DNA from 2 places in the Arthrobacter sp. 2RAF6 genome. Region 2 is predicted to be linked to the other one. Evidence: predicted binding sites of a transcription regulator. Region 2 holds the regulator's gene; the other holds the start of a gene.
What was found. Region 2 encodes Rex, which represses fermentation and respiration genes when NADH is low (regulators of the CRP and FNR family bind a similar motif). Its sites were predicted from a motif close to CTTGTGAANNNNTTCACAAG; they were not measured.
Positions count from the first base shown of each region.

Region 1: a site for Rex is predicted at 8,993-9,012, ahead of AB4Z38_RS15090 (glyceraldehyde-3-phosphate dehydrogenase). Genes of this name have one in related genera too.

Region 1 is NZ_JBFRGF010000020.1:60,123-75,393, reverse strand. Features, by position in the region: gene AB4Z38_RS15145 (L-idonate 5-dehydrogenase) at 1-88, shown strand, start outside; gene AB4Z38_RS15140 (FadR/GntR family transcriptional regulator) at 132-860, opposite strand; gene gndA (NADP-dependent phosphogluconate dehydrogenase) at 1,094-2,530, shown strand; gene AB4Z38_RS15130 (oxidoreductase) at 2,653-3,486, shown strand; gene epsC (serine O-acetyltransferase EpsC) at 3,483-4,067, opposite strand; gene cysK (cysteine synthase A) at 4,118-5,053, opposite strand; gene msrA (peptide-methionine (S)-S-oxide reductase MsrA) at 5,129-5,653, opposite strand; gene AB4Z38_RS15110 (Nif3-like dinuclear metal center hexameric protein) at 5,800-6,717, shown strand; gene AB4Z38_RS15105 (zinc ribbon domain-containing protein) at 6,906-7,643, shown strand; gene AB4Z38_RS15100 (YaaA family protein) at 7,715-8,479, opposite strand; RNA gene rnpB (RNase P RNA component class A) at 8,594-8,985, shown strand; gene AB4Z38_RS15090 (glyceraldehyde-3-phosphate dehydrogenase) at 9,231-10,727, shown strand; gene AB4Z38_RS15085 (hypothetical protein) at 10,814-11,023, shown strand; gene AB4Z38_RS15080 (HNH endonuclease family protein) at 11,156-11,953, shown strand; gene AB4Z38_RS15075 (acyltransferase domain-containing protein) at 11,981-12,832, opposite strand; gene def (peptide deformylase) at 12,836-13,408, opposite strand; tRNA gene AB4Z38_RS15065 (tRNA-His) at 13,533-13,605, opposite strand; gene orn (oligoribonuclease) at 13,736-14,362, opposite strand; gene mptB (polyprenol phosphomannose-dependent alpha 1,6 mannosyltransferase MptB) at 14,514-15,271, shown strand, end outside.
Region 2 is NZ_JBFRGF010000006.1:61,585-76,855, reverse strand. Features, by position in the region: gene AB4Z38_RS06750 (LacI family DNA-binding transcriptional regulator) at 1-364, opposite strand, end outside; gene AB4Z38_RS06745 (3-deoxy-7-phosphoheptulonate synthase) at 688-1,830, shown strand; gene AB4Z38_RS06740 (helix-turn-helix domain-containing protein) at 1,989-2,201, shown strand; gene AB4Z38_RS06735 (30S ribosomal protein bS22) at 2,374-2,472, shown strand; gene AB4Z38_RS06730 (HAD family hydrolase) at 2,681-3,499, opposite strand; gene AB4Z38_RS06725 (glutaredoxin family protein) at 3,577-3,831, shown strand; gene AB4Z38_RS06720 (redox-sensing transcriptional repressor Rex) at 3,883-4,590, shown strand; gene AB4Z38_RS06715 (hypothetical protein) at 4,685-5,506, opposite strand; gene AB4Z38_RS06710 (hypothetical protein) at 5,741-6,211, opposite strand; gene AB4Z38_RS06705 (YceI family protein) at 6,600-7,148, opposite strand; gene AB4Z38_RS06700 (histidine phosphatase family protein) at 7,352-8,014, shown strand; gene AB4Z38_RS06695 (TlpA family protein disulfide reductase) at 8,017-8,667, shown strand; gene AB4Z38_RS06690 (cytochrome c biogenesis CcdA family protein) at 8,682-9,437, shown strand; gene resB (cytochrome c biogenesis protein ResB) at 9,437-11,188, shown strand; gene ccsB (c-type cytochrome biogenesis protein CcsB) at 11,188-12,252, shown strand; gene AB4Z38_RS06675 (PLD nuclease N-terminal domain-containing protein) at 12,479-12,856, opposite strand; gene AB4Z38_RS06670 (DUF4229 domain-containing protein) at 12,938-13,246, shown strand; gene AB4Z38_RS06665 (1,4-dihydroxy-2-naphthoate polyprenyltransferase) at 13,436-14,317, opposite strand; gene AB4Z38_RS06660 (AMP-binding protein) at 14,378-15,271, opposite strand, start outside.

The DNA of each region.
Region 1 (15,271 bases), on a different contig from region 2:
CTTGGACCGCGGCCTCGAGGCCTTCGAGGTGGCCAGGAACTCCGCCGAATCCGGGAAGGTCCTGCTGAACTTCCAGCCTGTGGCCTAAGCTCCAGTCGATCTGTCGGTCGGGCGGCGCCGTCGGTCAGCCGTCAGCGCCGCTCGACTGGAACAAATACCCGTGGCTGGCCTTCCCAGTCAGGCGACAGGTCCGCGATGGTCTCCCGCATGATGTTGGACGAGGCCTCGCGGGCCTTGTCGCCGTCTCCGTCCTTGATGCCCTGGGCTACATCCAGATGCCATTGCAAGGCCGCTTCCTTCGGATGTTCCGGCATAAGGCCGTGAACGGTCCGGCCGGTGAGCGTCTCCGTGACCTGCCCGATCAGGTTCGCGAACATTTCATTGCCGGAACCGGAGAGCACCAGGGCGTGAAAGCGGATGTCGAGGTCCAGGAAGGTGGGCATGTCGCCCGCACGGCCTGCTTCCCGCATGGCCACGGAGATGTCCACCAGCTCGCTTCTCAGGGACTCCGGGGCGTTTTCCGCGGCCAGTTCCGCGGCCACGGGCTCGACGGCGGAGCGGAGTTCGGCGAGGGAGCGCAACTGTGCGCCGCGGCCTTCTCCGGCCAGCCGCCAGCGGATGACAAGCGGATCGAAGGGATTCCAGCGGTGCGCGGGGAGAACCCGGATGCCAACTCGCTTGATGGTTTCCACCAGTCCCAGAGACTGCAGTACCCTGACGGCCTCACGTACCACCGACCGCGACACTTTGAGCTCCTCCTCAAGTTGCTCAGCCAACATGACGTGACCGGTGGGGAGCTTACCGCCGACGATATGGGTACCCAGGTGCTCGACAGCGCGGTAGTGGAGACTGGTTGACATAGTCGTAAGCATAGTGGCGTTGACCGCTCCGCCACCGGAAGCCCGGGCGCCGGCGAACTCCCCACAGTACGAGCTCGCAACATAGACTCTTTTGTGACGCGGACGTTTCCAAAACGTGGGCGCAACTTTCCCAGACGTGGTCCGAATACGTATGGTTTATTCCAGCTACTGCTCTAGAAAGCGTTTCCTCGCTTCTAGCAGGACTCGATGCACAAGAATGAATTGGAGTTTTGATGTCAGCACACATCGGTGTCACCGGCCTCGCGGTGATGGGCGCCAATCTGGCCCGCAACCTGGCCCGCAACGGCTTCACCGTTGCCCTCCACAACCGCTCCGTCGAGAAGACCGACGCCCTGCTGGCCAAGCACGGCACGGACGGCGACTTCATCCGCACGGAAACCCTCCAGGAACTCGTGGACTCCCTCGAGAAGCCCCGCCGCGTCCTGATCATGGTGAAGGCCGGCAAGCCGGTTGACGCCGTCATCGACCAGCTCGTGCCCTTGCTGGAGCCCGGTGACATCGTGATCGACGCCGGCAACTCGCACTACGAGGACACCCGCCGCCGCGAATCCGCACTGGCCGAGAAGGACCTGCACTTCGTGGGCGTCGGGGTTTCCGGCGGCGAAGAGGGCGCCCTCAACGGCCCCTCCATCATGCCCGGCGGTTCCAAGGAGTCCTACGACGCCTTGGGCCCGCTGCTCGAAAAGATCTCCGCCAAGGTTGACGGCCAGCCCTGCTGCGCCTGGATCGGCACCGACGGCGCAGGACACTTCGTCAAGATGGTCCACAACGGCATCGAATACGCCGACATGCAGGTCATCGGTGAAGCCTTCGACCTGCTCCGCTCCGGCGCCGGCATCGAGCCGGCCGAGCAGTCCAGGATCTTCGCCGAGTGGAACAAGGGCGAACTGGCTTCCTTCCTGATCGAAATCTCCGCGGAGGTGCTTGGGCACGTCGACGCCAAGACGGGCAAGCCGTTCGTCGATGTCGTGGTCGACGCCGCGGGCCAGAAGGGCACCGGCCGCTGGACGGTCATCTCCGCCCTTGAGCTTGGCTCCCCGGTTTCGGGCATCGCAGAGTCCGTCTTCGCGCGGGCCCTGTCTTCCCAGGCAGAACAGCGCAAGCTCGGCCAGGAGCTGCTCGCCGGCGAGGAAATCGCCGTCGAGGTCCCCGAGAACTTCGTCGAGGACGTCCGCCAGGCTCTCTACGCTTCCAAGCTGGTTTCCTACGCCCAGGGCCTGGACATGCTGACCTCCGCCGCGAAGGAATACGGCTGGGACCTCAAACTCGATGAAATCGCTTCGCTGTGGCGCGGCGGCTGCATCATCCGTGCCGAGCTGCTCAAGGAAATCACCAACGCCTACGCCGCCGAAGAGAAGCCGGCCAACCTGCTGTTCGCCCCGGCCTTCACCAAAGCGATCGCAGGCGCGCTGCCGGCATGGCGCCGCGTGGTGGCAACGGCCGTCCAGCTGGGCATCCCGGTCCCCGTGTTCTCCTCCTCGCTGGCCTACTACGACGGACTTCGCCGCAAGCGCCTCGCCGCAGCCGTCATCCAGGGACAGCGCGACCTCTTCGGCGCGCACACCTACGGCCGCGTTGACGCGGAGGGCACCTTCCACACCCTGTGGGGGGAAGACAAGTCCGAGATCTCCGCAGTCGACACCCACTAACGACCCCCTGCCCCACTCGGTTCAAGTCAAAGGCCGGTGCTTCCGCGTTACTGTGGAGGCGCCGGCCTTTGCCGTAGGTATCCCATGAAGGAAAACACCACCCGTCACTCGAGGAGCAGTCCATGCCGCAACGCGTCGCATTTGTCACAGGTGCGTCAACCGGAATCGGTTTCGAGGCCGCCATCAAGCTCAGCAAGGCAGGAATGGTCGTGTACGCGGGGGCGCGGCGGGTCGAAAAGATGGAGCCGCTCAAAGCCCACGGAATCAAGGTGTTGTCCCTGGACGTCACCGAGGATGACTCGATGAAGGCCGCCGTGGACCTTGTCCTGGCCGAGCAGGGTCGGATCGACGTACTGGTCAACAACGCCGGATACGGGTCCTACGGCTCCTTGGAAGAGGTGCCGCTGGATGAGGGCCGGCGCCAGTTCGAGGTCAACGTCTTCGGTCTCGCCCGGATGTCCCAACTGGTGATTCCCGTGATGCGTGCTGCGGCTTCCGGCCGGATCATCAACGTGTCCTCGATCGGCGGCAAAATGTATGAACCCCTGGGCGCCTGGTACCACGCAACAAAATTCGCCGTCGAGGGCCTCAGCGACTCCCTCCGCCTTGAATTGAAGCCCCACGGCATCGACGTCGCAATCATCGAGCCCGCTGGCACGGACACGGAATGGGGAACCATTGCGGGGGAGAGCCTGCTGGCGGTCTCGGGACATGGACCGTATCGCGAGCAGGCTGGGATCGTGACGGCCGCCCTGGCCTCGACGTCGGGAACCGCTCTTTCGACGCAACCGCGTACCGTGGCGGGAGCTATAGTCCATGCGGCGACGTCGCGAAGGCCCCGGACCCGTTACCCGGTGGGCAGGGGAGCCTGGACCATTCTGGCCTTGCGGAGGGCGCTTCCCGACCGGGCCTTCGACACAGTTTTCTGGAACGCCTACAAACGCTTTTCCGGCTAGATCCGGTACTCGATGTAGTACTCGGCGGGGTCGACGGCGGGTTTCGTTTCGCTCTTTGCATCACGGTGCCGCCACGTTGCGGGAACGCCGGTGATGATCGACTCAGGCGGTGCGTCCTTGACCACGACGGCGTTGGCGCCTATCGCACTGTCGGCGCCTATCGTGATGGGACCAAGGACCTTGGCTCCGGCTCCTATGGTGACCCGATCCCCGATAGTGGGGTGACGCTTGACCTTGGCCAAGGAACGGCCACCCAGCGTCACGCCGTGGTAGATCATGACGTCTTCGCCGATCTCGGCCGTCTCTCCGATGACCACACCCATGCCGTGGTCAATGAAGAACCTGCGGCCTATGGTCGCGCCGGGATGGATCTCGATGCCGGTCAAGAACCGGGCAAGCTGGGAAATGAGCCGTGCCGGGAAGCGCAGCTCAGGGTGTTGCCACAATTTGTGCGTCACGCGGTGCGCCCAGATGGCATGCAGGCCGGAGTAGGCAAAAAAGTTCTCAAAGGAGCCTCGGGCCGCCGGGTCATGTGACCGGGCGGCCTCGAGGTCCTCCATAAGTCTTGCGAAGAAGCTCACAAAGACCTTTCTACAGGAAATGAAAGAAAGCGGTTGTGCGGGGTCCGCAATCAGCCGCGAATGTCGTCAAAAAGCACAGTAGAGATGTAACGTTCGCCGAAGTCGGGAACGATTGCCACGATGAGCTTGTCCTTGTTCTCCGGACGCTTCGCGAGCTCCAGTGCACCCCAGACAGCCGCGCCGGCAGAGATGCCGCCCAGGATGCCTTCCTTGGTGCCAAGGGCACGTGCGGTGGCCACCGAGTCCTCGAGGGTTGCGTCGAGAACCTCGTCATAGACGTTGGTGTCCAGGATTTCCGGGATGAAGTTCGCACCAAGGCCCTGGATCTTGTGCGGGCCGGGGGCGCCGCCGTTCAGGATAGGGGAGTCCTTGGGCTCGACGGCCACGATCTGGATCTCCGGCTTGCGCTCCTTCAGGACCTGCCCGACGCCGGTGATGGTGCCGCCCGTGCCGACTCCGCCGACGAAGATGTCCACGCCGCCGTCGGTGTCCGCCCAGATTTCCTCGGCCGTGGTTGTGCGGTGGATCTCCGGGTTTGCCTCATTGGCGAACTGCTGGGCCCAGACGGAGTTTTCCGTGTTGGCGACAATTTCCTGGGCCTTCTCGACGGCGCCGCGCATGCCTTCAGAGCCGGGAGTCAGGACAATCTCCGCACCGTAGGCGCGCAGCATGACGCGGCGCTCGGTGGACATGGTCTCCGGCATGGTCAGGATGACCTTATAACCGCGCGCCGCGCCGACCAGGGCCAGTGCGATGCCGGTGTTGCCGGAGGTTCCCTCGACGATCGTGCCGCCCGGCTTCAGCGCACCGGACTTCTCGGCAGCGTCGACGATCGCGACGCCGATACGGTCCTTGACGCTATTGGCGGGGTTGTAGAACTCCAGCTTCACGGCAACCGTGGCATCCAAGCCTTCGGTGAGCCTGTTCAAGCGGACCAGGGGGGTTCCGCCGATCAGCTGGGTGACGTCGTCGTAGATCCGTGCCATGTAATCATGCCTATTCTCTGAATTCGCTGAAATAGCTACTGCTGAGGTCAGCCTAACGAGCGGTGCTACACGCTGCTACGCGCGGAGCCACGAAGAGTAATATTTCCGGGCCTTGGCGAGCTTGGGGTTGATGATCACCTGGCAATAGCCTTGCTCGGGGAACTTGGCGTAGTAGTCCTGGTGGATGGACTCGGCTTCGTAGAATTCCGGCAGCCTGCTGACCTCGGTCACAATCGGCCTGGACCACAGTTCCTGGTTCCGCAGGATGGCCTCTTCGAAAAGGATCTTTTCCTCCGTGGTGGTGTAGAACATCGAGGAACGGTATTGGGTTCCGACGTCGTAGCCCTGGCGGTTGAGCGTGGTGGGATCGTGCAGGGCAAAGAACATGTCAAGGATGATGTCCGCCGGAATGGTGTCCTCGTCGAAAGTCACGGCGACGACCTCCGCATGGCCCGTCATTCCGGAGCAGACATCGTAATAGTCAGGGTTGCGGATGTGCCCGCCGGTGTAGCCGGAAACCACGGAACTGACGCCCTTGGTCTTCTGATAGACAGCGTCAAGGCACCAGAAGCAGCCTCCACCAAGTACAAAAGTTTTCATGATCTCTTCAATGGCTGGGAGTCCCGGATGATTCCCGCACAACCTTACGGGACTGTGACGGCGCAGACCCGGCCAGTGGCAACAATCTCAAACAGTCCGGTTGCCGCAAGCGCGACTTGGCCGACGGATGCGCAAGAATGTAATGCATGGAAGCTGTGAACACCGCGGTTGCAGATACGGGATCCGGGAAAGAACCGGAAAACGGTGCAGCCGGAACTCCAAGAGCCAGTACCCCAACGCTCGGTCAGGTCTTATTGGCAGTGGAGGAGCTCTGGCCGGAATCGCTCGCCGAGGAATGGGACGAGGTAGGACTGGTGGTCGGACGGCCAACCGCCACCGTCACCAAGGTCATGTTCGCTGTGGATCCGACACTCGCCGCCATTGAAGAAGCCATTGAATGGGGCGCCGAGCTCCTCGTTACGCACCATCCTTTGCTGCTCAAAGGCGTCACCTCCGTTGCGGCCACGAGCGCCAAGGGCCTTGCTGTCCATCGGCTCATTGAGTCAGGTACGGGGCTGCTGACCGTGCACACCAATGGGGACTCCGCCGTCGGAGGCGTTTCCGACGTCCTCGCTGACGCGTTCGGGCTGGACAACGTTGTCCCGCTGGCTCCTGCGCCCCACGGCCTGCCGGAAGAGGGAATCGGCCGGGTCGGCGACCTGCCCGAACTCATGACCCTGGGAGATTTCGCCGCGCGGGTGTTCGAGATCCTGCCTTCAGTGGCGGGTGGCGTGCGGGTTGCCGGGGACAAAGATGGACTGGTGCGCCGCGTAGCTGTTTGCGGCGGTGCCGGAGACAGTCTCTTCGACGCCGTCCGGGCGAGCCAGGCGGACATCTACGTCACGGCGGATATGCGGCACCATCCTGCGTCCGAGGCCCGCGAAGCTGCCGTTGACGGCCGGCCGTACCTCGTTGACGTATCGCATTTCGCGAGCGAGTGGCTCTGGCTGCCCGCCGCGGCCGAAGCGCTCGGAAACGTGCTTGCGGACCAGGGTTACGACGTTGAGATCCGGGTGGCTTCCACCAACAGCGATCCTTGGGACTTCATTCTGACTCCCGGCTAAGCCTGGCGTGCGAGGTCCTTCGCCGGGCCCACACCGGCGAGGGACCCACGCCGAGCGCAGCGAGGTTTGGGAGCCGGTGGGGATGTAGCGAGGCAGGGAAGTACGCTAGGCGCTAGAGTCGAGACAAACAGGCCCAAGGCCTGGCTGGGGCTGAACATCAACCCCGGCACGATCAAGCGGAGGTAAGCGTGGCCAAGGCAGCACCGGCGGAACAGTTGAAATTGCTCGAACTGCAGGGGTTGGATGCGAAACTCAAATCCTTGGCGAACCGCCGTCGCACGTTGGAGACCGACCCCCGCATCACCGATCTCCAGGACGCCCTTAGCGTGGCCAACGGGGCTCTCGGGACCGCGAAACTTGCCGTCCACGACGCCGAAACAGAGCTGCGCAGGTCAGAGGCCGACGTCGAGCAAGTGGCTAGCCGCATTGAGCGGGACGAAGCAAGGCTGAATAGCGGGACAGGACTTTCCAAGGATCTCGTTGCGCTGCAAAGCGACATTGCGTCACTGAACAAGCGCCGCTCGGACCTTGAAGATGTCGAACTGGAAATCCTGGAACGTCTGGACGGACTCAGGGAGCGCCAATCCGCGCAACAGCAGATCGTCGATGACATCCAGGGTTCCTTCTCAGGGATCCGTGCCGAGCTGGACGCCGCGATCGCCGAGATTGTTGCCGAAGAGCAGGATGTACTCGCTCAGCGGACCGGTTTCGCCGAAGGGCTCGACGCCGGGATGCTGGCCATCTACGAAAAGACCCTTGCCAAGCGCGGGGTGGGCGCCGCGAGGCTGTTCCACGGCAAGTCCGAAGGCTCGGGAATGATGCTCAGCCCGGGCGACCTTGCCGAGGTCAAGGCCGCTGCCGAAGACGAGATCGTGTTCTGCCCCGATTCCGGCTGCATCCTGGTGCGTTCCGCCGAGTGGAACTAGCCGCGTGTTCCCCACCCAACTGGCTCGCAGTTGTTGTCGTTTTCAGGCGTCATAACGACATTAAATGCGAGCTAGTTGGGGAGGATGATGCTGATGGTGTGCGGCTTGCGTGCCGTGCCTTCCGTTAACTCCGCCGTCCACCTTTCCGACGCCGCCTTGAGCAGCTGTTCGGGTGTCCCAGGCGCCTTGCCTCGACGGCTCAGCAAGTGCCGGGCCAGTTCGCCGCGGGTGTGCTTGGCGAAGTGGCTGACGACGGTGCGTTTGCCATTGGACTCGGAAAAGACATTGACGGAGACAGCCTGCGCCACGGGCGGAGCCCAAGCCGCGGCGTAGGTGCTGGAGCGGCAGTCCACCAGCAGCTCGCCCTCCACCCGAGAGGCGAGGGCCTGCGTGAGCTGCGGCTTCCAGAACGACGCGAGGCGCCCGACGTCGGGAAGTGCCGTTCCCATCGACAAGCGGTAGGCGGGCACGCGGTCGCCGAAGCCGATGGCGCCCCACAGGGCGGACACCACGAGGATCGACTCCACCGCCTTGCGGCGCTGTGCCGGTGTCAGGGTCTTGTAGCCGAGCGCATCGTAGAGAACACCGGAATACACCTGATGGGCAGGGGCTGCGGGTTCGGCGTGGAGCCGGGTATTGCGTTCGACATCGTCCTTCAAGGATGCGCCCACCCCCAACAGGGCGAGGGCGTCCTCATGCGCGCTGACCAGGCCGAGCGCGTCGAGCACCTTGGCCCGGTAGCTGTTGAGTTCGGGAAAGCTCAGGGACTCCCAATCGACGGCGGAGCCCCTCACCGCGGGGGTCTTGCCTTCGGAAGGCGGCAGCAGAATCAGCACCAGTCGATATTAGCCGCATTGCCAGTAACACAGTCGCCATCTCTGGGGCGCTACAGTCCGGCAGCGCCGTCTGAAAAATTGAACGGGCCCGACGCCGGTAGACTGGAGGGCGGATGGGTTGACCAGGCGGCCGCGCGCCACGTGAGTGGCTCGAGGAACGTCCGGGCTCCATAGAGCGGGGTGGTGGGTAACGCCCACTCGGGGTAACCCGCAGGCCAGTGCCACAGAGAACAGACCGCCCGCGTCTGCTTGTGCCAGCACAGGCAGGCAGCGGGTAAGGGTGAAACGGTGGTGTAAGAGACCACCAGCTCCTTGGGTGACCAGGGAGGCTAGGTAAACCCCACCCGGAGCAAGGCCAGACAGGGCACGATCGAGGGCTGCTCGCCCGAGTGTCCGGGTAGGCCGCTGGAGGGCGTCGGCAACGGCGTTCGTAGATGGATGGTCGCCACTCCTTCGCCGGCAACGGCGCGGGAGGACAGAACCCGGCGTATCGGTCAACCCATCCACCAGCCGTATGTGAGTGAATTCACGCATTCCAACGGCCAAGAGGTCCCGTGCCAGACCTTAGAATGGACAGTGAACGTAGAAGTTCCACCGCCGGTTCTGCGTTCGCAGCCGGCGGTTTTTCTTTGCAACGTTCGAGGTGTCCGGGCAGACCGAAGTCCCGCCGATGCCAGTGCCGCAGGATTACTCCGGGCGGCCGCCATCTACGTACGAGGACGTATGTAGCTGACCCTAGGAAGGTAGTTCTGTGAGCCAGTCATCAGATTCTTGTCTTGATACGTGGATGGGCCGCGAAGCGCTGGCCGAGGCCATGATTCCGGTGATCGGCCGGCTGTACCGTGAGAACAACGTGGTGACGAGCATCCACGGGCGCAGCCTCATCAACAAGTCGTCGATGAACATCCTGAAAGCCCACCGTTTTGCGCGCCGGATGAGCAAGGATGAGCTGCGTCTGGAAGAGACGGCGCCGCTTCTCAACACCCTCGCGGAACTTGACCTTGGCGCGGCAGCGATCGACATCGCCCGCCTCAACGAGAAGTACAAGGCCGAAGCCCCGGGTACGCCCTTGGAAGACTTCCTCCGCGCCGAACTCGCCGAGGTCGTGGGGCGCCGCGGCGCGGACGACCGCACCAGCACCGACGTCGTCCTCTACGGATTCGGCCGCATCGGCCGGCTCCTGGCCCGCCTCCTGATCGAAAAGGCCGGCGGCGGCCACGGACTGCGCCTGCGCGCCATCGTCGTCCGCAAGGGCGCCGAGAATGACCTCGTCAAGCGCGCCAGTCTCTTGCGCCGCGACTCCGTGCACGGTTCCTTTGAAGGCACCATCCGCGTGGACGAGGAATGCAACACGATCACGGCCAACGGCGTCCAGATCCAGGTCATCTACTCGGACAACCCCTCCACTGTCGACTACACGGCCTACGGGATCAAGGATGCCCTGGTGGTCGACAACACGGGCCGTTGGCGCGACGCCGAAGGCCTGTCCCAGCACCTGCAGAGCAAGGGCGTCGCGCGCGTGTTGCTCACGGCCCCGGGCAAGGGCGAGCTGAAGAACATCGTCCACGGCATCAACCACTCCTCCATCGAGGACACGGACACGATCGTCACCGCAGCTTCATGCACCACGAACGCCATCACCCCGGTGCTTAAGGCACTCAATGACAAGTTCGGCCTCATTCACGGCCACGTGGAGACCGTGCACTCGTTCACGAACGACCAGAACCTGATCGACAACTTCCACAAGGGCGACCGCCGCGGACGTTCGGCTGCCCTGAACATGGTCATCACCGAAACGGGTGCGGCCAAGGCGGTGGCGAAGGCTCTCCCGGAACTGCTGGGCAAGCTGACCGGCAGCTCGATCCGCGTTCCCACCCCGGATGTTTCGCTGGCCATCCTGAACCTGAACCTTGAAAAGGGAACCACGAAGGACGAGGTGAACAACTACCTCCGCGAGATGTCCCTGCACTCGGAACTACGCAAGCAGATCGACTTCATCGACTCGCCCGAGGTTGTCTCCACGGACTTCGTCGGCTCGCGCCGTGCGGGCATCGTGGACGGCCTGGCCACCATCGCCAACGACAAGAACCTCGTGGTGTATGTCTGGTACGACAACGAATTCGGCTACTCCTGCCAGGTAGTGCGCGTCATGGAGGAAATGGCCGGGGTGAACCCGCCGTCGTTCCCGGCGCGCAGCGTCGCCGTTGACCTGGACCCGAAGGCAACGCTGGAGACTGCCGGCGTCTAGCCTGCCCTGGCCAAGGCCAGGAAAGACACAGGGTTTTCCCGGCTGATGCGCTGGTATCAGCCGGGAAACCTGACCAGAATGGACGCATGGAAAGCGAAAAGATTCTGGAACATGAAACAACCCTGGAACACGCACTGGACGTGGCGCGCGCCAACCTCAAGGAAGCCCAGCGCCTGCTTGACGGAGCCAAGGCCGCGCATGCAGCGGGTGATATCTCCGAGGACCGAGTCATCCAGTTGGGGTCCCTTTTGGAGCTGGCAGCCGAAGACCTGAAACGCGTGACCAAGGAACAGTAGGTCGCCGCTGCAGCCTGCGCTGTGATTATTCCGACACGGTGACTTGCCCTCCACACTGTGGATATCGGCGTCGGCCATCAGCGCCTCATCTAGTCTCAAGGGACGTATTCCTCCCCGAAAGGACGCAATCCCTTGAGTACCACCTGGGCCGCCTATCGACGCGCCCGCCGCCAGTCCCGGCAGGCCTGGATGCTGGTGATTCTCCTCATCGCGGGTGGACTTGCCGGCATCGGGTGGTTCTTCACCAACGGACAGTTCGCAGTTGGCCAGGACCCGGTCAATGGGCCAACGGAAGCTCCGGTCTTCGACCCGAACTGGATGAAGCCGGTGGAAGCTGTTCAGCCGGTGCCCGTCGGTTCGGCCGTTGATGCCTTGGACGCGCTTCCTGTGAAAGGGCGTGCGGCCAAGGACAACTACGACCGCAACGAATTCGGCCAGGCGTGGCTAGACGTCGACCGTAACGGCTGCGATACCAGGAACGACATCCTGAGGCGGGATCTTACGGCGGCGGAGTTCACGGCAGGCTCCAAGTGCAGGATCGCTTCCGGGGAGCTACGTGAGCCATACATCGGGCAGGACATCCATTTCCGCAGGGGCTCCGAAAGCAGCTCAGCCGTGCAGATCGACCATGTGGTGGCTCTCGGGGATGCCTGGCAGAAGGGCGCCCAGCTGCTCACTGCCAAACAGCGCCAAAGCCTCGCCAATGACCCGCTCAACCTCATTGCCGTTGACGGTCCCGCCAACGTGAAGAAAGGCGCGGGCGACGCCGCGAGCTGGCTCCCTGCCAACAAGGGCTTTCGCTGCCATTACGTAGCCCGGCAGGTTTCCGTCAAAGCCGCGTACCGGCTCTGGGTCACCCAGGCGGAGAAAGACGCCATGAGGCGCGTCCTGGACTCGTGCCCCGGTCAGCGGACCATCAGGGCGATGTAGCCGCCTGAGGGCGCGGGAGCGGCCGCGTCAGGCGTCGTTGCTCCGCGCCGGGGGAAGCACTAAATGGCCGTGTCCAAGTTGCCAGACCCCGCCGTCGTCGATCCTTTCCAGCACCACCCGCTGAAGCGAGGTCTCGCGGGGGAGCCGATCAAGGTTTTCCATGCCCCGCTGCCGGAAGGTGAAGTAGACGGCGTCGACCGGAGCGTCTGAGCAGCGGTCCAGGGTGAATCGGCGGGCAAAAGCGGCGATGTTGCTGTCCGGCAGTTTCCGGGACAGATACGGATCCAGCATCCAGGAGTCGCAGATCGCCACGGAGACGGCCTTGTCCGCGAAGTACCGGTCGAAGAACTCCCTGGCCTGGCTGAAGCTCGAGTCCACGAGGGCAGGGGAGAGGCCGCCATCCTCGGGGATGTGTACGCCCAGCACCCAGGAGTCGCTAACGGTGGCTGAGCCTCCCGCGTCGCCGCGGACAAGGTGGAATTGCAAGCGGCCGATCCGGAAGATGTTTCCGGCCATGTGGAGGGTCAGCCACGCCCACGTGTCCAGGCCGAAGCGCTCGTGAACCCGTCGGTTGATACGAAGGTTCAGTCCCACATCGGCCAGGATCGCGGCGGAGGACTCCGGCGGGATGCCAAGGGAAAGATGATGGCCGTGGACTACCGGTGCGAAGCGCAGGAGCGCCTCGATCCAGTCCGTTTCCGTGCAGCCATCCGCGGAGGCAGACTCGTTTGGAAAGGCGCCCAGGCGGGTGTGAAGGCTGGCAAGGGCCTGTCGCGTTCCGTCTCCGGGAGGAGAGGCCAGGAGCGAGGCACACGCAAAAACGTCCTCGCCGTGGATGTCGAGAAGCTTGAACAATTCGTCCTGCTCGATGACGGTCATCGCTCAGTGTCCGAAGGGGTCCGGGTCAACACCTGGCATCCAGCTCAGCCCGGGTACTCCCCAGCCGTTCTTTTTGGCCTGCTTCATGGCTTTCTTTGCGTAGCGGTCAGCCAGGCGGTCCACATAGAGCTTGCCGTCAAGATGGTCGAATTCGTGCTGCATGACTCTCGCGAACCAGCCTGTCGCCACGAAATCCACCGGGTTGCCGTCGCCGTCGAAACCCTGGATGCGGGCCCATTCCGCCCTCTGCAGGGGGTAGTGCTCCCCGGGGAACGACAGGCAGCCTTCGACGTCTTCCTCGGGATCGGGGAGGGCACCGGGGATCTTGGAGAGGGTGAGGATCGGGTTCACCAGAACGCCTTCGTCCGGTGCGTCGTCCTCGTTCGCGTATTTGAAGATGAAGATCCGCTTGCCGACCCCCACCTGGGGTGCGGCCAGCCCGACGCCGTTGGCGGCTTCGTTCGTCTCGAACATGTCGGCAATCAAGGTGCGCAGATCGTCGTCGAACTCTTCCACCTCGCTCGCCCGGCGGTGAAGCACGGGCTCGCCCCAGATGGTGACTGGCAGGACGGTCATGTCAGGTGTTCCTCTGGTTCTCGGGTCTGGAATGGCCGAAATCGGCCGGAACAAAACAAAGGCCGCACTGGATAACCAGTACGGCCTTTGGCTGCGATCGATAAACTGCTACCAATCCCATGAGGGTGAGCGACGGGGGTTGAACCCGCGACCTCCTGGACCACAACCAGGCGCTCTGCCAACTGAGCTACGCCCACCATGAGCCTTTTGTGCTTTCGGAATGACCCGTTAGCTGCGAAGGCAACGACAAAAACTATACCCCGTCTTGGAGAGTGGTTTTGCCACTTTTGACCGTTTGGCTGAAATTTCCCGAAAAGGTGCCGCAGATCACGCGCCTTCCGGGGTTTCCGGGCCGGCAGCAATCTGCTTGGAAATCTTCTGTGCCGTTGCTGTATCTGGACCAGGCGCCGGGACGAACACGGCCTCGCGGTAGTAGCGCAGTTCGTCGATGGAGTCCCTGATGTCGCCAAGCGCGCGGTGGCCACCATGTTTGGCGGGCGATTGGAAATATGCGCGGGGGAACCATCGGCGCGAGAGTTCCTTGATGGTGCTGACGTCGATGACCCGGTAGTGGAGGTGTTCAACGATGTTGGGCATGTCCCGCGCGAGGAACATCCGGTCGGTTCCGACTGAGTTGCCACCCAACGGTGCCTTCTTCGGATCCGGTACCCACTTCTCGATGTACTCCAGGACGATCGCTTCGGCTTCGGCCATGGTCTTGCCGTGCGGGAGCTCGTCCAGGAGTTTCGAACGGGTGTGCATGTCGCGCACGAAGTCGTTCATCTGTTCAAGCGCGGCATCTTCGGGTTTGATGACGACGTCGACCCCATCACCCAGGATGTTCAGCTCCGAATCGGTGACCAAGGCCGCGACCTCGATCAGGGCGTCGTTTTCAAGGTCGAGACCCGTCATCTCACAGTCGATCCAGACGATGCGTTCATTAGTAATAGGCACCCGCCCAGCCTACCGTTCGGGCGCATGGGAAGGGTGGCGGGGCGCTCCATTCCGCGTCTGCGGCTTACCGCGGCTGGTAAACTGGGCCGTTGTCGAGCGGTTGTTGCCTGCATCGATGAGCTGGACCAATGTACGTAGGGACTGGAATATCATGACGGCAGGCGGAACGGGCGTGGGCACCTCAAATAGCCGGGATGAGGCAAAGGATCCCGCGGCGCCGTCGGAGAGGGCCGCCGCGAGTCTCTATTCCCCGGATGCCGCGCACATCGGCGCCGGAACCCCCGGCCAGATCAAGGCCTACGTGGCAATCTGGCAAGGATTTTTTGGATCCCTGATGATCTTCGTCGGTTCGATCGGCGCCGGCTGGATCGCCAACGGCTCGCCCATGTTCAGGCACCCGCTTGTCATCGCCCTGCGCACGGAGGGCTGGGGCGTGACGACCTCCACCATCCTGCTGACGGCGGGGGCCATGCTTTTGGTCAGGTCATGGTTGAGGCTCGGGCAAAGGCTCAAGGACTGGGGACCAGGATCGCTCAGATCGGTGGTTGTCGCTGTTGCGGCGTGGGCGGGGCCCCTGATGTTCGCCGTGCCCATCTATTCGCGCGACGTGTACGCCTACACCGGTCAGGGAAGGCTGGTGCTGGAAGGCCAGAACCCCTACACTGCGGGCATTTCTTCGCTCAGCAACTGGTTTTCCCTGGGCGCTGATCCTGCCTGGGCGGAAGCCAAGACGCCGTACGGACCGTACTTCCTGTGGCTTGCCAGATGGGTGGTGGGCATCACCGACGCCCAGCCCGATTTTTCCGTTTTGCTCTTTCGCGTTCTTGCGACTGTGGGAGTGCTGCTCTGCGTGGTATATGTTCCCAGGCTCGCCGAATTGCACGGGATTAATCCCGGCCGTGCTCTGTG
Region 2 (15,271 bases):
GCCTCCGCGCTTCCCCGGCGAGGATCGCTTCTTCGCTGGAGACTTCTGACGAGTCCGCGATCAACACGCGGTAGCCGTCGCGGGCCGCGGCAATACTCAGTCCGCGGAGAATGGCCTGGAACGTGGGGTTGGACAGGTCCGGCACCACGATTCCGATAGTGTCGGTTTTTCCCAGGGCCAGGCTGCGGCCTACCGGGTTCGGCTTGTACTTCAGCTCCAAGGCGGCCGCGCGCACGCGAGCGGCAATGTCCGCGTCCACGGTCGTATTTCCGTTCATGACGCGGGAAACCGTGGCATGCGAAACACCGGCCATGGATGCCACATCTGCGATGCCCACCCGCCGGGTGTTCCTTCTGCCTGGCATGGTTTCCTTCCCTGAGCTGCGGCCGCCCTGCCCCAACGGGGCGGCAACAATTGTCCTGAGGTGAAGTTTATAGTGCGTGGGGAAACGGTTTCCCTTGATGTCGTTGCATTTCGATTTGCGGGCATCCGGAGCCTGACGCTATGGTTTGGCTATGACTAACCGTTGGTATGCGTATTTTTCGTTGGCTCTGGAGGGGCCCGCGTCTAACTGACACGCATCCAACTTCCTTCAGAGCCAACAGGGCAGAGATCATTCTCTGCCCTTCGCCATTTCCAGGCGGGCTCTGAGTAGGGTCCGCTCCTCTCCGGAACAGGACCCCTTTCATGACCAGCATCGCCGCAGAGCCCACCACACATAACGTCGACGTCGAGAATGCCGCCGCCCAGTCGACGTCGAACCTGCGCGTCAGCCGCTTCGAGCCGCTCCCCACGCCGCAGGAAATCAGCGCCGAACTGCCGCTCGACGCGAGGTCCGCCGCCGTCGTCGAGCGCGGACGCGATGGAGTCCGCGCGATCATGGACGGCGTGGACGATCGCCTCCTGGTGATCGTGGGCCCGTGCTCCATCCACGATCCGAAGGCCGGCCTGGAATACGCACGCAGGCTGGTCAGCCAGGCGGAGAAGCACAAGGAAGACCTTTTGATCGTCATGCGGGCGTACTTCGAGAAGCCGCGGACCACGGTGGGCTGGAAGGGCCTCATCAACGATCCCCACTTGGACGGCAGCCATGACATCGCAGCCGGACTCCGTGCGGCGCGTGGATTCCTGCAGCAAGTCACGGCCCTCGGCTTGCCGACCGCCACCGAGTTCCTGGAGCCCATCAGTCCGCAATACATGGCCGACCTCGTGGCGTGGGGGGCCATCGGTGCACGGACCACCGAAAGCCAGATCCACCGTCAGCTCGCCTCCGGTCTGTCCATGCCGATCGGCTTCAAGAACGGGACCGACGGCGACCTCCAGGTAGCGATCGATGCTTGCGGTGCCTCTGCCGCGCCCCAGGCGTTCCTTGGGATCGACGGCGATGGCCGCGCCGCCCTGGTGGCGACTTCGGGCAACCCGGACACGCATGTGATCCTGCGCGGTGGCCGCAAGGGTCCTAACTACGCCGCTGACCAGGTTGCTGCTGCCTCGGAGAAGCTTGTGGCGAAGGGGCTGAATCCGCGGCTGATCGTTGACGCGAGCCATGCCAACAGCGGTAAGAGCCACCATCGCCAGGCCGAAGTCGCCTTGGAGATCGGTGCGCAATTGGAAGACGACGTTGCTTCGCCGATTGCCGGCGTCATGCTGGAGAGCTTCCTTGTCGGTGGGGCGCAGAACCTGGATGTGGAGCGGCAGTCGGTCGGCAAACAAGAGCTGGTGTACGGCCAGAGCGTTACTGACTCCTGCATGGAATGGGACGTCACAGTGTCCGTCCTGGACCAGCTGGCCGCCTCTGCACGCAAGCGTCGAATTGCCGTCTCCAACTAAAGGAGACGGAGTCTCCAGTTGGCCGAAAGACTTTCACTTTGGTACCAGCTGCCTCTAGAGTATCTAGCACATGGTTGTTTGATGGCTCAGCATCGGCACACCAGGTAATGAATGCTGGGGTTCGCCGCTAACCGCTGAGAGCAAAGGAATATGGAGAAATGTCCGCAGAGGCTAACTTCTCGAACGCGCGTTTCATGACAGTGGCTGAAGTCGCCGAAGTCCTCCGGGTTTCCAAAATGACCGTGTACCGCCTGGTCCACTCGGGAGAAATGCCGGCCGTCCGATTTGGACGATCATTCCGTGTCCCCGAAGAAGCCGTGAGCCAGTACCTCAAGGGCGCGGTCGTCGACGGACACTCGGAGACGGCTTGAGTCTTGCTTGGTTCCCTAGGGGCCAACGGTCATTGGGTGCCCCCGATAGGCGGTACCCTGTTAAGGAACGTTTTACGTCATTGTAAGAATCTGTCAGTTGTAAAGTCTGTTGCTCAGTTCAAGGACCTCACCCAGCAGACAGAGTCTCAATCTAGTTTGGTTAGGAACTTACGTGGGTTCAGTTATTAAGAAGCGCCGCAAGCGTATGGCCAAGAAGAAGCACCGCAAACTGCTTCGTAAGACCCGCCACCAGCGTCGCAATAAGAAGTAGAGATACTTCCTACAGCGTGAATGCCCGTTGCCTCCCGAGGCGGCGGGCATTTTTGCGTGCACGGGTGGGATGGCGATGGCGCGCTGAGTATCTCGCGACGCGCAAATTGCCTGGCGACGCGCAAAATCTCTGACGACACCCGGACCCGGGTGTCGCCAGAGATTTTCTGTGTCGCACAGCTCCTTGCGTGTCGTAGGAAGAGCTGGGGTCAGGCCCTCGGGCCGCGGAACTTGGAGAAACCCCGCCACAGACCGTAGACGGCGCCTCCGACGGTCGCGGCTTTGAGGCCGAGCGTGGCTGCCCTGCGGCCGGAACGGAAGTCGTAGACAGGCCAGTTGTTCTCCCGCGCATGGCGGCGCAGCCCGGCGTCGGGGTTGATGCACACCGGGTGGCCCACCAAAGTGAGCAGAGGGATGTCGTTATGTGAATCGCTGTACGCCCAGCAGCGCTTCAGGTCCAGGCCTTCTTCGTCCGCTATGCGCTGCACAGCCACCGCTTTGGCTGGTCCGTGGAGGATCTCGCCCACCAGCCTGCCAGTGTAGGCGCCATCTTCAACTTCGCCCACGGTACCCAGGGCGCCCGTCAGGCCGAGCCGTGTCGAAATGACGGTGGCGACTTCGATGGGCGTGGCGGTCACGAGCCAGACCTTCCGGCCGACACGCAGGTGCTGTTCTGCCAGGGCCTTGGTACCAGGCCAGATCCGCGACTCGATCATCTCGTCGTAGACCTCTTCGCCCAACTCCTTGATATCGGACACCTTGATACCAGCAGCGAGGATCAGCGCGGAATCCCGGACGGAATGGACGTCCTCCATTTTTTCGCCCCGCAGGACGAACTTGAACTGCTTCCAGGCAAATCCCGCGGCTTGGGAGAGCGTGAAGGCCTTGCGTTCATACATCTTCCGGGCGACGTGGAAGAGGCTGGCACCCTTCATCAGGGTGTTGTCGACGTCGAAGAATGCGGCTTCGCCGTGTTGCTGCGTTGCAGCCGGCGCGGTGGCCACAACGGCGTTCTTCTCGACGGGCATGCCTTGAGTCTAGTCAATCGCTCGGCCCCCTGCCGTTCGCGGAGGCTGTGCCGACGCTGAAGCGATACCGTTGAACCATGGCAAATCCCGACGTCGTACTCCTCACCAAAGCTGACTGCCACCTTTGCGCCGCGGCGCGTGACGCCGTCGAACGCGTGACCTCAAGCCTTGGGCTCACGTGGACGGAACAGTCGATCGACACTGACCCTGTACTGCGTGAGCGCTACGCCGAGGAGATCCCGGTAGTATTCGTGGACGGAATCCAGCGGGATTTCTGGAAAATCGATGAGGCACGATTGGTGCGGGTCCTGAAGAAGGCCATCGCCGCCTGAACATGCGTGCAGAGCTTTGTTGGCAATAGAGTGGGAAAACAAAGCGACGCAATGGAGAAGAACGTGACTGCGCTGGAACCGTCTGCCGAAGCTGTACCCGGGGACAAGGACTCTGCCGCGAAGCAGATACCACCCGCGGCTGTGGCCCGGATGACGCTCTACCTGCGCGCTCTGAACTCCCTGCTGGGCGAAGGCGTGGAACGGGTTTCCTCCGAGGCTTTGGCCGAGGCATCGGGAGTCAGTTCATCCACTTTGCGCAAGGATCTCTCCTACGTCGGTTCCTATGGAACGCGTGGCGTGGGATACGAGGTCCAGTACCTGAGCCGGCACATCGCGGCGGCGCTCGGCCTGACCCACGACTGGAAAGTGGCCATTGTGGGCGCCGGAAACCTTGGCAAAGCCTTGGCACGGTACGGCGGATTCGAATCGCGCGGTTTCGACGTGGTGGCGATCCTCGACGCCGATCCCATGATCATCGGGAACGAAGTCGGCTGGCTGCGGGTCAGCGACGCCGCGAATCTTGAAACGGTCCTTCAGCGGACCGGCACCAACATGGTTGTCCTGGCCCTCCCGGCCGCGGTGGCACAGGACGTCTGCGACCGCGTGATCAGCGCTGGTATCCGCAGCATCCTCAGCTTTGCTCCTGTGCTGTTGCAGGTTCCGCCGTACGTGAATCTGCGCAAGGTGGACATGGCCACTGAGCTTCAAATCCTGGCGTATCACGCACAACGGGCGCAGACTCCGCGCCAGGCCCTCTAGGCCAAGCCGGGTCTGCGCCCGTTGTTCGTTTTGTTCTCAGCTATTGGCCCTGTGGCCGTTCGCCGTCTGGACTAGCGGCCGTAAGGCCCTGTCCTTAGCGGCCGTACGGCGCCTGGCCGTAGGGGTTCGCGAACGGCTGGGCTTTCCGGAAATACGGCGCCGAGGCCGGCAAGTACAGCAGCACGATCGCGGCGATGCCCAAGAGGATGGTGATGGTGCCCATGCCGATCTGGGTCAGGCCCAGCAGGGAAATTCCGGCAAAGACCGTGCCCAGGATGCGGGCCCAGTTCTTTCCTTTGCGGACATTGAACGCAACCAGTGCGTAGAGTCCGGCAAAGATCACCGAGAAAATAACCAGGACGGTGATCAAAATGCTGATAAAGCTGCTGGTGTCTATGCCAGAAGCGTTGCTTCCTTGCGCCGACAAGGCCTGATCGAGCATGTTCTTGCCCGCGGGCGAGTTCAGCTGAGCGATCGTGAACGGAATGCCGATCAAGGTCAGCAAGCCGGCGGCAAGTATGAGCCAGAAGGAGATATTGACCAACTGCGGGACTCCGGACGTCGCGGCAGGCTGCTGGCTCGGCCAGGCGACCGGTCCGCCCTGGCCGTATTGCGGGACGGGAGGCTGGCCGTACTGCGGCTGCTGAGGTGCCTGCTGGCCGTACATCGGAGCCTGCTGCCCGTACTGGGGTGCGGAAGGCTGTCCGTATTGCGGCGCGGGAGGCTGGCCGTAAGGGGGCTGCTGACCCTGCTGCGGTGACTGTTGGCCGTATTGAGGTGTCTGCTGCCCATACTGCGGAGCTTGCTGGCCGTATTGCGGCTGCTGACCCTGCTGGGGTGCCTGCTGGCCGTATTTCGGCTCCTCAGGGGTGGGATTCTCGCCGGGAGTGGACGGCGGGTACGGAGGGGTGCTCATGGCATTCCTTTGCGTGTCGACTGCAGATACGGCTGCCGGGTGCAACGTGCCCTGCCCCCAGCTCGGCTTAATTCCACCGTACCCCGGCGGCACAGTGCTGGTGATGATTCACGGGAAGAATTCTCGCTAAACAAGCTTCGACGGATCTCCCGTGGATTGTGCGGCGACAAAGGGAAGGCCGCGGGGTCCTCCCGGGACCTGCCGCGGCCTTCAGCTCGGCTTGGAACGGTGCGGCTAGACGGCGCTCTTCGCTGACTTGAACCACGCCTGCGAATTGGGCAGCCACATCAGGATGGTTGCGATAAGGCTAATGACGAAGCTGAACCAGTTGTTGCTCTGTCCATTGGCCATCGCGCCTCCCACGATCGAGAGAATCAGGGAAATTCCGGCAATGACAGTCAGCGCGAGGCGGGCCCACTCCTTGCCTTCCTTCATCTTCATCGCGAAGACGATTTGGGCGGCCGCCACAACCAGGGCTATCAGTACCAGAAGGAGGACGACGACGGCGACCCCCGGTACGAGCGTGAAAAGCACAATGGAGCCAAAGAGGCCGAGCAGGCCACCCAGGAGGCCCAGGAGCCCGCCAATAAGCCAGATCCAGTACGAGACCTTCAGCTCTATCGGCATGCCGGCGACGCTGAACATGCCGGAAAAACCGCCCTTGGGCAGCACATCGTTGAAGCTCTTGGGACCGTCGGTAGGCATCTCGAAGTGGAAACCTTCGCCGTGCCCGGGTTGGCCCGGCTGCTGGTTTCCAGGGGTGGGCTGCTGGTAGGAGGGGGGCGCTTGGTAAGAAGGAGGTGCTTGGTATCCCTGCGGAGGTTGGTAACCCGCAGGAGGGACATTGCCGGGCTGCGGTGGCTGGGCTCCGGGCTGCTGAGGCTGAGGAGCTTCGTTTGGGTTACTCATGGCATCACTTTAGACCTGAGGTTTAAGGATTCATAGGAAATTCTAGGCTAATTCGCCGCTAAGTATCGGCTTTTGGCCGAACAATAGGCGGGTGACACCGCAAGCAAAGAAATGGCGCCTCCGGGGCTGCACACGGAATCGCGTGCAGCCCCGGAGACGCCATTCAGTCCGGGAAACCGGTGGATTAGGCGGCAGGCGCGATGAAAGCCAGTTCGAGGTTGATGACAACCTTGTCGCTGACCAGCACGCCGCCGGCCTCGAGCACTGCGTTCCAGGTCAGGCCGAAGTCCTTGCGGCTGATGGTGGTCTCACCGGAGACGCCAGCGCGGGTGTTGCCGAACGGGTCAACAGCCACGCCGTTGAACTCGGTCTCGATGGTGACCTCTTTCGAGACGCCCTTGATAGTCAGATCGCCCACGAGGTCGAAGCTGTCGCCGTTGGCCTTGACGTGGCGGGAGACAAAACTGATTTCCGGGAACTTCTCCACATCGAAGAAGTCCTCGCCCTTGACGTGGCCGTCGCGGTTGGCGTCGCCCGAGTCGAAGCTGGCGGTCTGGATGGTTGCGGCGACCTTGGAGTCGGCCAGGCTGCCTCCGAGTTCCAGGGTGGCCTCGGCCTCGGTGAACTGGCCGCGGACCTTGCTGATGCCTGCGTGGCGGACGGTAAAGCCGATCTCGCTGTGGGAGTTGTCGAGGGTCCAGACGCCGGTGGTGACGTTTGCGGGAAGAGTCATGGGGTTCTCCTTGGGAAGGTGTGATCGTAGCTTCATCGGGCGTTCGGCCGCACTTAGTTGAAGTGTCAACCGAACCTTGTGTCAAGTATAAACATGCAAATGCATCTTTTATTCCACCTTCAGGGAACATTCTGGAGAAACTTTCAGTTCTACAAAACGTAGAAGATTTCGGATCGCCCGCCTTCTTTGAGAAACTGGTAAACATGCCCCAAGCAACTGTCCATCTGCTCCGCCATGGCGAGGTCTACAATCCCGACGGCATTCTGTACGGCAGACTGCCCGAATTCCACCTCTCCGAACGCGGCCGCGAGATGGCCAAGATGCTCGCGGACCACTTCGCTGCCCGCGTCGCGCAGGGGGCGAACATCGTCCACCTTGCCTCCTCGCCGTTGACCCGCGCGCAGGAAACCGCGCTGCCCACTTCCGAGGCGTTGGACCTCCCGATCCACACGGAACCGCGGATCATCGAGGCGGAGAACCATTTCCAGGGGCTCAGAGCCAACATCTCCGAATTCATCAAGCCCAAGCACTGGTTCGAGTACCGCAACCCTCTGCGTCCGTCCTGGGGTGAGTCCTACCAGGACCAGGTCACCCGCATGCGTGCCGCCGTCGAGGATGCCCGGCTGAAAGCGATCGAACTCGGCGGCGATGGCGCCGAAGCCATCCTCGTCAGCCACCAGCTCCCCATCTACGCCACGCGCCTCAGCGCCGAGGGTCGGCCCCTGTGGCACGATCCACGCAAGCGCGAGTGCACTCTGGCGTCCCTCACATCCCTCGTGTTCGACGACGGCAAGGTTGCGCGGGTGGAGTACAGCGAACCCGCCGCCGTGCTGCTGCCCGGCGCCGCGAAGACACCCGGAGCATGACAATGGACCGCAACACCACGAGCCGCAAGACCAGCGGCCAGAAGATCAATGCCGCCTTGACTTCGCGCCGCAGCTTCCTCGCCGTCGGGGGAGTGGCACTCTCTGCATTGACCATGGGCCTGTCCGCCTGCGCCCAGGAAGACGCCCTGGCCCAGCAGGCCAAAGCCGGCGACAACAAGAACTACGTCGCCGGGGACGGCTCGGTGACCGAATTCGCCAAAGCGGACCGCAAGGCCGCCGTCGGGATCAAAGGCACTTTGTTCGACGGAACTGCCGTGACCCCGCAGGACCTGCTCGGCAAGGTAACCGTCCTCAACTTTTGGTTCGCCGCGTGTGCGCCGTGCCGGGTTGAAGCGCCGATTCTTGAGGAACTCCACCAGGAGTTCAAGAGCAAAGGTGTCCAGTTCTACGGCGTGAACCTCCGGGACGAGAAGGCAACGGCGGACGCGTTCGACAAGACGTTCAACCTCACGTACCCCAGCTTCGATGACAAAGACGGCGCCGTGCTGCTGTCTGTCTCCGGCATTGTGCCTCCGGGTGCGGTGCCGACCACCCTGGTGCTCGACAAGGAAGGCAAGGTTGCTGCCCGCGTCCTGGGCGAGATCGAGAAGAGCACGCTCAAGGCACTCATCACCACCGCGGTTGCCGAGTAGGTGGCCCCGACAGCGTGAACAGCCCTTTTGCCGAGACCATCCTGAGCGGTTCCCTGCTGCTGGCCATCCCCGTGGCTTTGTTGGCCGGACTCGTGTCCTTCCTGTCGCCTTGCGTCCTGCCCTTGGTACCTGGCTACCTTGGCTACGTGACCGGGCTGACCGGCGTCGACCTCCAGAAGCAAAGGCGCGGGCGCATGCTCGCGGGAATCGGCCTGTTCGTCCTCGGATTCTCCGTGATTTTTGTCCTGCTCGGTGGTGCCTTCGGCCAACTGGGGACCCTTATCACCGGCCCGCAGAACGCGTGGATCACGCAATTGCTGGGCATGCTGGTGATTATCATGGGCGTCGTCTTCCTGGGCGGCTTCGGGTGGTTGCAGCGCGACGCCAAAATCCATGCCAAGCCGCCTGCCGGGCTGTGGGGTGCCCCTTTGCTGGGCATCACGTTCGGACTCGGCTGGGCGCCCTGTATCGGTCCCACCTATTCCGCCGTTCAGCTGCTGAGCCTTTCCGGGGGATCGTCCGCGGCGAAGGGGGCTCTCCTGGCGTTTGTCTATAGTCTTGGCCTTGGCATTCCCTTCCTGTTGATAGCCCTCGCAGTCCGCCGGGGGATGGGTGTGATGTCCTTCTTCCGCAAGCATCGCCTCGCGATCCAGCGGATGGGCGGGGGCATCCTGATCCTCCTGGGAATCCTGATGGCCACGGGAGTGTGGGGCGCCTGGGTAACCGGGCTCCAGTACTGGTTCCAAACCGATGTGAAGTTGCCGATCTGATGAGCGAGCCCGTGCAAGGTAAAAAGAAGTCCAACAAGTCCGCCGGCGAATCCGCGGGAGCTGACGACGCAGCTGACAAGGCGAATGACAACGCAGCTGACAAGGCGAACGGCAAGGCGATCGACAAGGCCAGGGCCGAGGCGGCACTCCCGATCCTGGGGATCGTAGGCATGCTGCGCTGGGCCTGGACCCAGCTGACCAGCATGCGTACTGCGCTGTTCCTGCTGCTGCTCCTGGCCGTCGCGGCGGTTCCCGGCTCGCTGTTCCCGCAGCGCCCGGCGAACCCTTCGATCGTGACGCAGTACATCAGCGACCACCCGGACTACGGCAAGCTCCTGGACTCCGTGCAGCTCTACGACGTGTATTCCTCTGCCTGGTTCTCGGCGATCTACATTCTTCTGTTCATCTCCCTGATCGGCTGTGTCACGCCACGGGCCATCGCCCACTACAAGGCAATGCGGTCCCAGCCGCCGCGGACCCCGAAGCGACTCTCCCGCCTCCCGGAGTACGGCACGCTTGTGCTGGCCGCCGACGCCGGGATCCCGGCGTCGAAGGCTATCTCGGACGCCGCCGCGGTGCTGAAGAAGCGCGGCTACCGTGTGGAGGTGCGCGACGTCGACGCCGCCATGCCTTCCTTGGGTGCCGAGCGCGGCTTCCTCAAGGAAGTGGGCAACCTCGTGTTCCACGCTTCGCTGATCGGAGTGTTGGTTTCGGTAGCCGTCGGCGGGCTGTTCGGCTACAGCGGCCAGCGCATCCTGGTGGAGGGTGACACCTTCGTGAACACCTTGGTGGGCTATGACCAATTCAGCCCCGGCACCAACTTCCAGAGCAGTTGGCTGCAGCCGTACTCCATCCAGCTGAACAAGTTCGACGTCCAGTTCGACCGGGAATCGCCGGCGCACTTCGGCCAGCCCATCGACTTCACGGCCGATGTCACCACCAAGGACACCCCGGACGCGCCTGCCAGGAAGCAGGTCCTCAAGGTCAACGATCCCGTGACACTTGGCGATACCAGCATTTACCTGACGGGCAACGGCTACGCTCCCGTCGTCACCGTCCGGGACGGCGCCGGCAACGTCGCTATGCAGGGACCTGTCGTAGCCAAGCTTCAGGGTGACAACTACTATTCCTCAGTGGTCATCAAGGTTCCCGATGCCAAGCCCGATCAGCTCGGCTTCGCAGGGTTCTTCCTGCCCACGGCAATGGTGACGGACAAGGGTGTCGCCTACAGCGGCGATCCCGAACTCATCAACCCGCAGCTGAACCTCAACTCGTACTACGGCGACCTCGGCCTGAACAAGGGCACCCCGCAAAACGTCTTCGAGCTCGACGTAGCCAAGCTGACCCCGCTCAATGGCCGCGGCATGGCCGAGAAGGCCATCGCGCTCGCCCCCGGAGGCACTTACACCCTTCCGAACGGCAAGGGCAGCATCACCTTCGACGGCGTCAAGAAGTACGTGGGCGTCGACATCCACCACAATCCGGGCCAGGCCACCGCGCTCGTGTTCGCCTTGCTGGCGGTCGCCGGACTGATTCTCTCCCTCTACCTGAACCGCCGCCGCGTCTGGGTCCGGACCGGAACCCACGACGACGGGCGCACAATGGTGGAGTACGGTCTCCTTGCCCGCGGCGAGGACCACAGGCTGGCCGGCGAAGCTGCCGCGATCCGCGAACTGCTGCAACGAGAATGGCTGCTCTCCACGGAGAAGTCCACTGACACCGTTTCTTCCTCAACCTCGAAGGACCAGTAATGTTCCCCATCAACGAAACCATGGGCCAATACAGCGAGCTTTTCATGCTGCTCGCGGCCGGCACCTACACGGTGGCGTTCGTCGCTTTCGCGTGGGACCTCGCCAAGAGCAGCAAAATGCTGAAGGCAGTGGACCTGAAGGCGGCCTCTTCGGTGGCAGCCGAGGTCAAGGTTCCGGTCGCCGCCGGGCGTGCCGGTGGAAACGACGTCGGGGGACCTGCCGGCCGTACCGAGCGCCCGACGTCGGCGATCACCTCCGTCAGCCAGACCGCCGGCGGTGACATGAAGTACGCCGCCGAGCGCCGCATTCCCGCCCGCGCGGCAGTGGCAGTCGCGATCATCGGCGTGGCAATCCATGGTGCCGGGGTCATCACCCGTGCGATCGGCGCAGGCCGCGTGCCGTGGGGCAACATGTACGAGTTCCTGACCACCGGTGCTTTCCTGGTGGTTGCAGTCTTCCTGCTCTCGCTCATCCGCCGTGACCTGCGCTTCCTGGGCACCTTCGTGCTGGGCCTCGCCGTGATCATGATGGTGGCCGCGTCGGTGACCTATTGGACCCCGGTCGGTCACCTGGTTCCGGCACTCCAAAGCTACTGGCTGGTCATCCACGTCTCCATCGCCGTGATGTCGGCTTCCCTGTTCACCTTGACCTTCGCCATGTCAGCCCTGCAGTTGCTGCAATCGCACCGGCAGAAGACCCTGGCGGCTGGCGGCGTGGACAAACTGGGCTTCATGCGGCTCGTCCCCAACGCGCTGAGCTTGGAAAACCTGTCCTACCGCATCAACACTGTGGGATTCGTGGGGTGGACCTTCACCCTCATGTTCGGCGCTATCTGGGCCGAGAAAGCCTGGGGCCGCTTCTGGGGCTGGGACACCAAGGAAGTCTGGACGTTCGTTATCTGGGTGGTCTACGCAGGCTACCTGCACGCGCGCGCCACCCGCGGCTGGACGGGAACCCGTGCGGCCTGGTTGTCGATTGCAGGCTACCTATGCGTGATCTTCAACTTCACCGTGGTCAACGTGTTCTTCAACGGCCTGCACTCTTACTCGGGGCTCTCGCAGTAGGACTTCTCCGGCGGATGTCCGCGGACCGGGTCCGCGGGCATCAGTGCCTTGCCGTCGCTTAGCGTTCCGCCCTTTCCCAAACTTCGCAAGCTCAGTTCGGGACCCTCAGGGCGTCTCTTCCTCCCGACGCCTCATTCGGCCGCGGGCGGCCTCATTCAGCTCTGGTCGGCGATGCGCTCCTTAGCAAGACCCTGAGGCCCTCTCGTGCGGCAGGTTCAGTCACCTGTCAGCTGTTGACGTCGCCGCTGTCGTCGGCCTTGGATTCGCCCTTGAGCTTGCGTTCCTTGGCTTCGAGTTCGGCCTTGAGCTTCTTCAGCCGCTCGGCTTCGGCCTGGTTGCGACGGCGGACCTCCAGGTTGCGGAGAAAGTCGGGGTCGTCGTCGGGGGCGGTGGGGTGGCTCGCGGGCTGCGGGGTGGGCCGGATGTTGTAGGGACGGCCGATAAGGAACCAGAGGACCGCGCCGAGAACCGGCAGCAGGATCATGACGACAATCCAAGCGGTTTTGGAAATTCCCCGGGTAGAGCGGCGGTCGGTGCGGATGACGTCCACCAGCCCATAGACGAACACAAGCAGGACGGCGACAACTGCAACAACGCGGAGCATACCGTCAAGTCTAGTCGCCGCCGGGTCCAACGATAGCTGTGCGATCAGGGTGCAATCAGGCTGGGAGGCTAAACTTGATCCGTGGCTTTCCTCAAATACTCCCTGATCCGCCTGGCGATCTTCGTACCGCTCTTCGTCCTCTTCGCCCTCCTGCAGACGGGTTTGTTCCTGGCAGCGATTTTCGCGGGCCTCATCGCGTTCGCGATCAGCTACCTGTTCTTCCAGAAGCAGCGCGACGCCGCCACTGCCGCCATGCGCGAACGTTTCTCCGGGAAGGCCAAGCCCATCCGCTCCGCATTGGAGATCGAAGATGCCTCGATCGAGGACCGGCTGGTCGATGAAAACCCGGCGGTAAAGGTCGAGAACGACCGACGCCCCAAGGAAGCCTAGAAGCTCAAAGCTGAGCGAGGGTTCGGGGAAACCGGGCTATATGTGAGCGGGCGTTCGGGGGAAAGACGCTCGCTCACATATAGCGCATCCCCGAAAGACGCTCGCTCACTTTTGGGGCACTTTCGGCCAACGCTCGCTCACATCATGTGAGCGAGGGTTCGGGGAAACCGGCCTATAGGTGAGCGGGCGTTAGAAGCCGTGGCTCAGGATGAGGCCCAACGAGAACAGCACGCTGTAGCCAAGGTTGATCAGTCCGGTCTGCTTGAGCACCGGGATGAGGCTCTTGCGCTTCCGGCCGTTGACCATGAGCCAGGCCGGCATGAGGCAGGCGGGGATCAGCAGCAGCACTATGAGCATCCAGGGCTTGGTAGGCGCCAGAACCACGACCAACAGGATCGCGACTGCCAGCATCAGGACGTAGCTCTCGCGGGCATGGCGGTCGCCAAGCCGCACGGCCAGTGTCCGCTTGCCGGCCACCATGTCCGTCGGGATATCGCGCACATTGTTGGCCATCAGCAGGGCACAGGCGATCAATCCCGTGCCTATGGCGCCGATGACGGCCGGAAGGCTCACTTGCCCCGCCTGCGTGTAGGTGGTGCCCAGTGTTGCCACCAGGCCGAAGAAGACAAACACGAACAGGTCGCCAAGGCCCAGGTAGCCGTACGGGTTCTTGCCGCCGGTGTACCCCCAGGCAGCGAGGACGCAGCCGATGCCCACCAGGATCAGCCACCAGCTCTGCGTGATGATCACCAGCACCAAGCCGAAAATCATGGCCAAGCCGAACGCACCGAAGGCAGCCCACTTGACGTGGCCCGGGCGTGCCGCGCCGGATCCGACCAGCCGGAGCGGACCCACGCGATCCTCATCGGTGCCGCGGATGCCGTCCGAGTAGTCGTTGGCGTAGTTGACCCCGATCTGCAGCAGCAGCGCCACGAGGGCGGCGAGGATGGCATTCAAGAGCCGGAAAGATTGCAGCTCGTAGGCAGCCGCTGTGCCGATCAGTACCGGCGCGATTGCTGCCGGCAGGGTGCGCAGGCGGGCGCCTTGAATCCATTGTGCAGCAGTTGCCACGTTCAGTACCTCGTGTTGTTTCGCGTTGGGGAAGGCAAATGACGGTTGGGGAGGACGTGTCTATTCTCCCTGATGCACCTCGGTGAGAAGCTCGATCATGGCCAGCCGGTCAGGCTTTCCATTGGGGAGCATGATGAGACCATCCGTCGTGAGCACTGTTTTCGGAGCGAGATTCCCTAGCGATTCCTGGCAGTGGGCCTTGTAGTCCGCGATGCTTTCCGGGGAGCTGTCCTCGACGGCCACATAGGCGGCTACCGCCTGGCCCCACTCACGGGAAGGCACCCCGGCCACGAAAGCCGCCGTGACGCCGTCGAACTTTTCAAGCTCCGCCTGGATGAACGCGGCGGAGGCTTTGACGCCGCCGGTGATGATGACGTCGTCGGCGCGCCCCAGCACTGTGAGCGTGCCGTCGTCGGCGAGCTCGCCGAGATCGTTGGTGCGGTACCAGCGGATGCCGTCTTCCTCGAAGAACGCCTCGGCACTCGCTTCGGCGGCCTCCAGGTAGCCGGAAGCCACGGTGTCGCCGCCCAGCAGGACCCGGCCGCCGTCGTCGAGCATCACCCTGACGCCCTCCAGCGGGCTTCCGTCGTACACGCAACCGCCGCACGTCTCGGCCGAGCCATAGGTGGTCACCACCTTCATGCCGGCTTCCTTGGCGGCGTCCAGCAGCCCTGCAGGGGCCGGCGCTCCGCCGAGGAGGACGGCGTTGAAGCGGCGAAGGACCTCAAGGGTCTGCGGCGAGGGCGAATCCAGGAGCCGTTGCAGCTGCGTCGGCACCAAGGAGGTGAAGCGGATCGTATCGGTCAGTTCCTCGGCGGCGGCGGTGAAGGCCTCCGGAGTGAAGCCGTTCGTGAGGTCCATGGCCCACGGACGCGTGCCCGCGAAGAGCGAGCGGACCAGAACCTGGACCCCGGCAACGTATTGCAGCGGCAGGGCCAGAAGCCACTGTCCCTC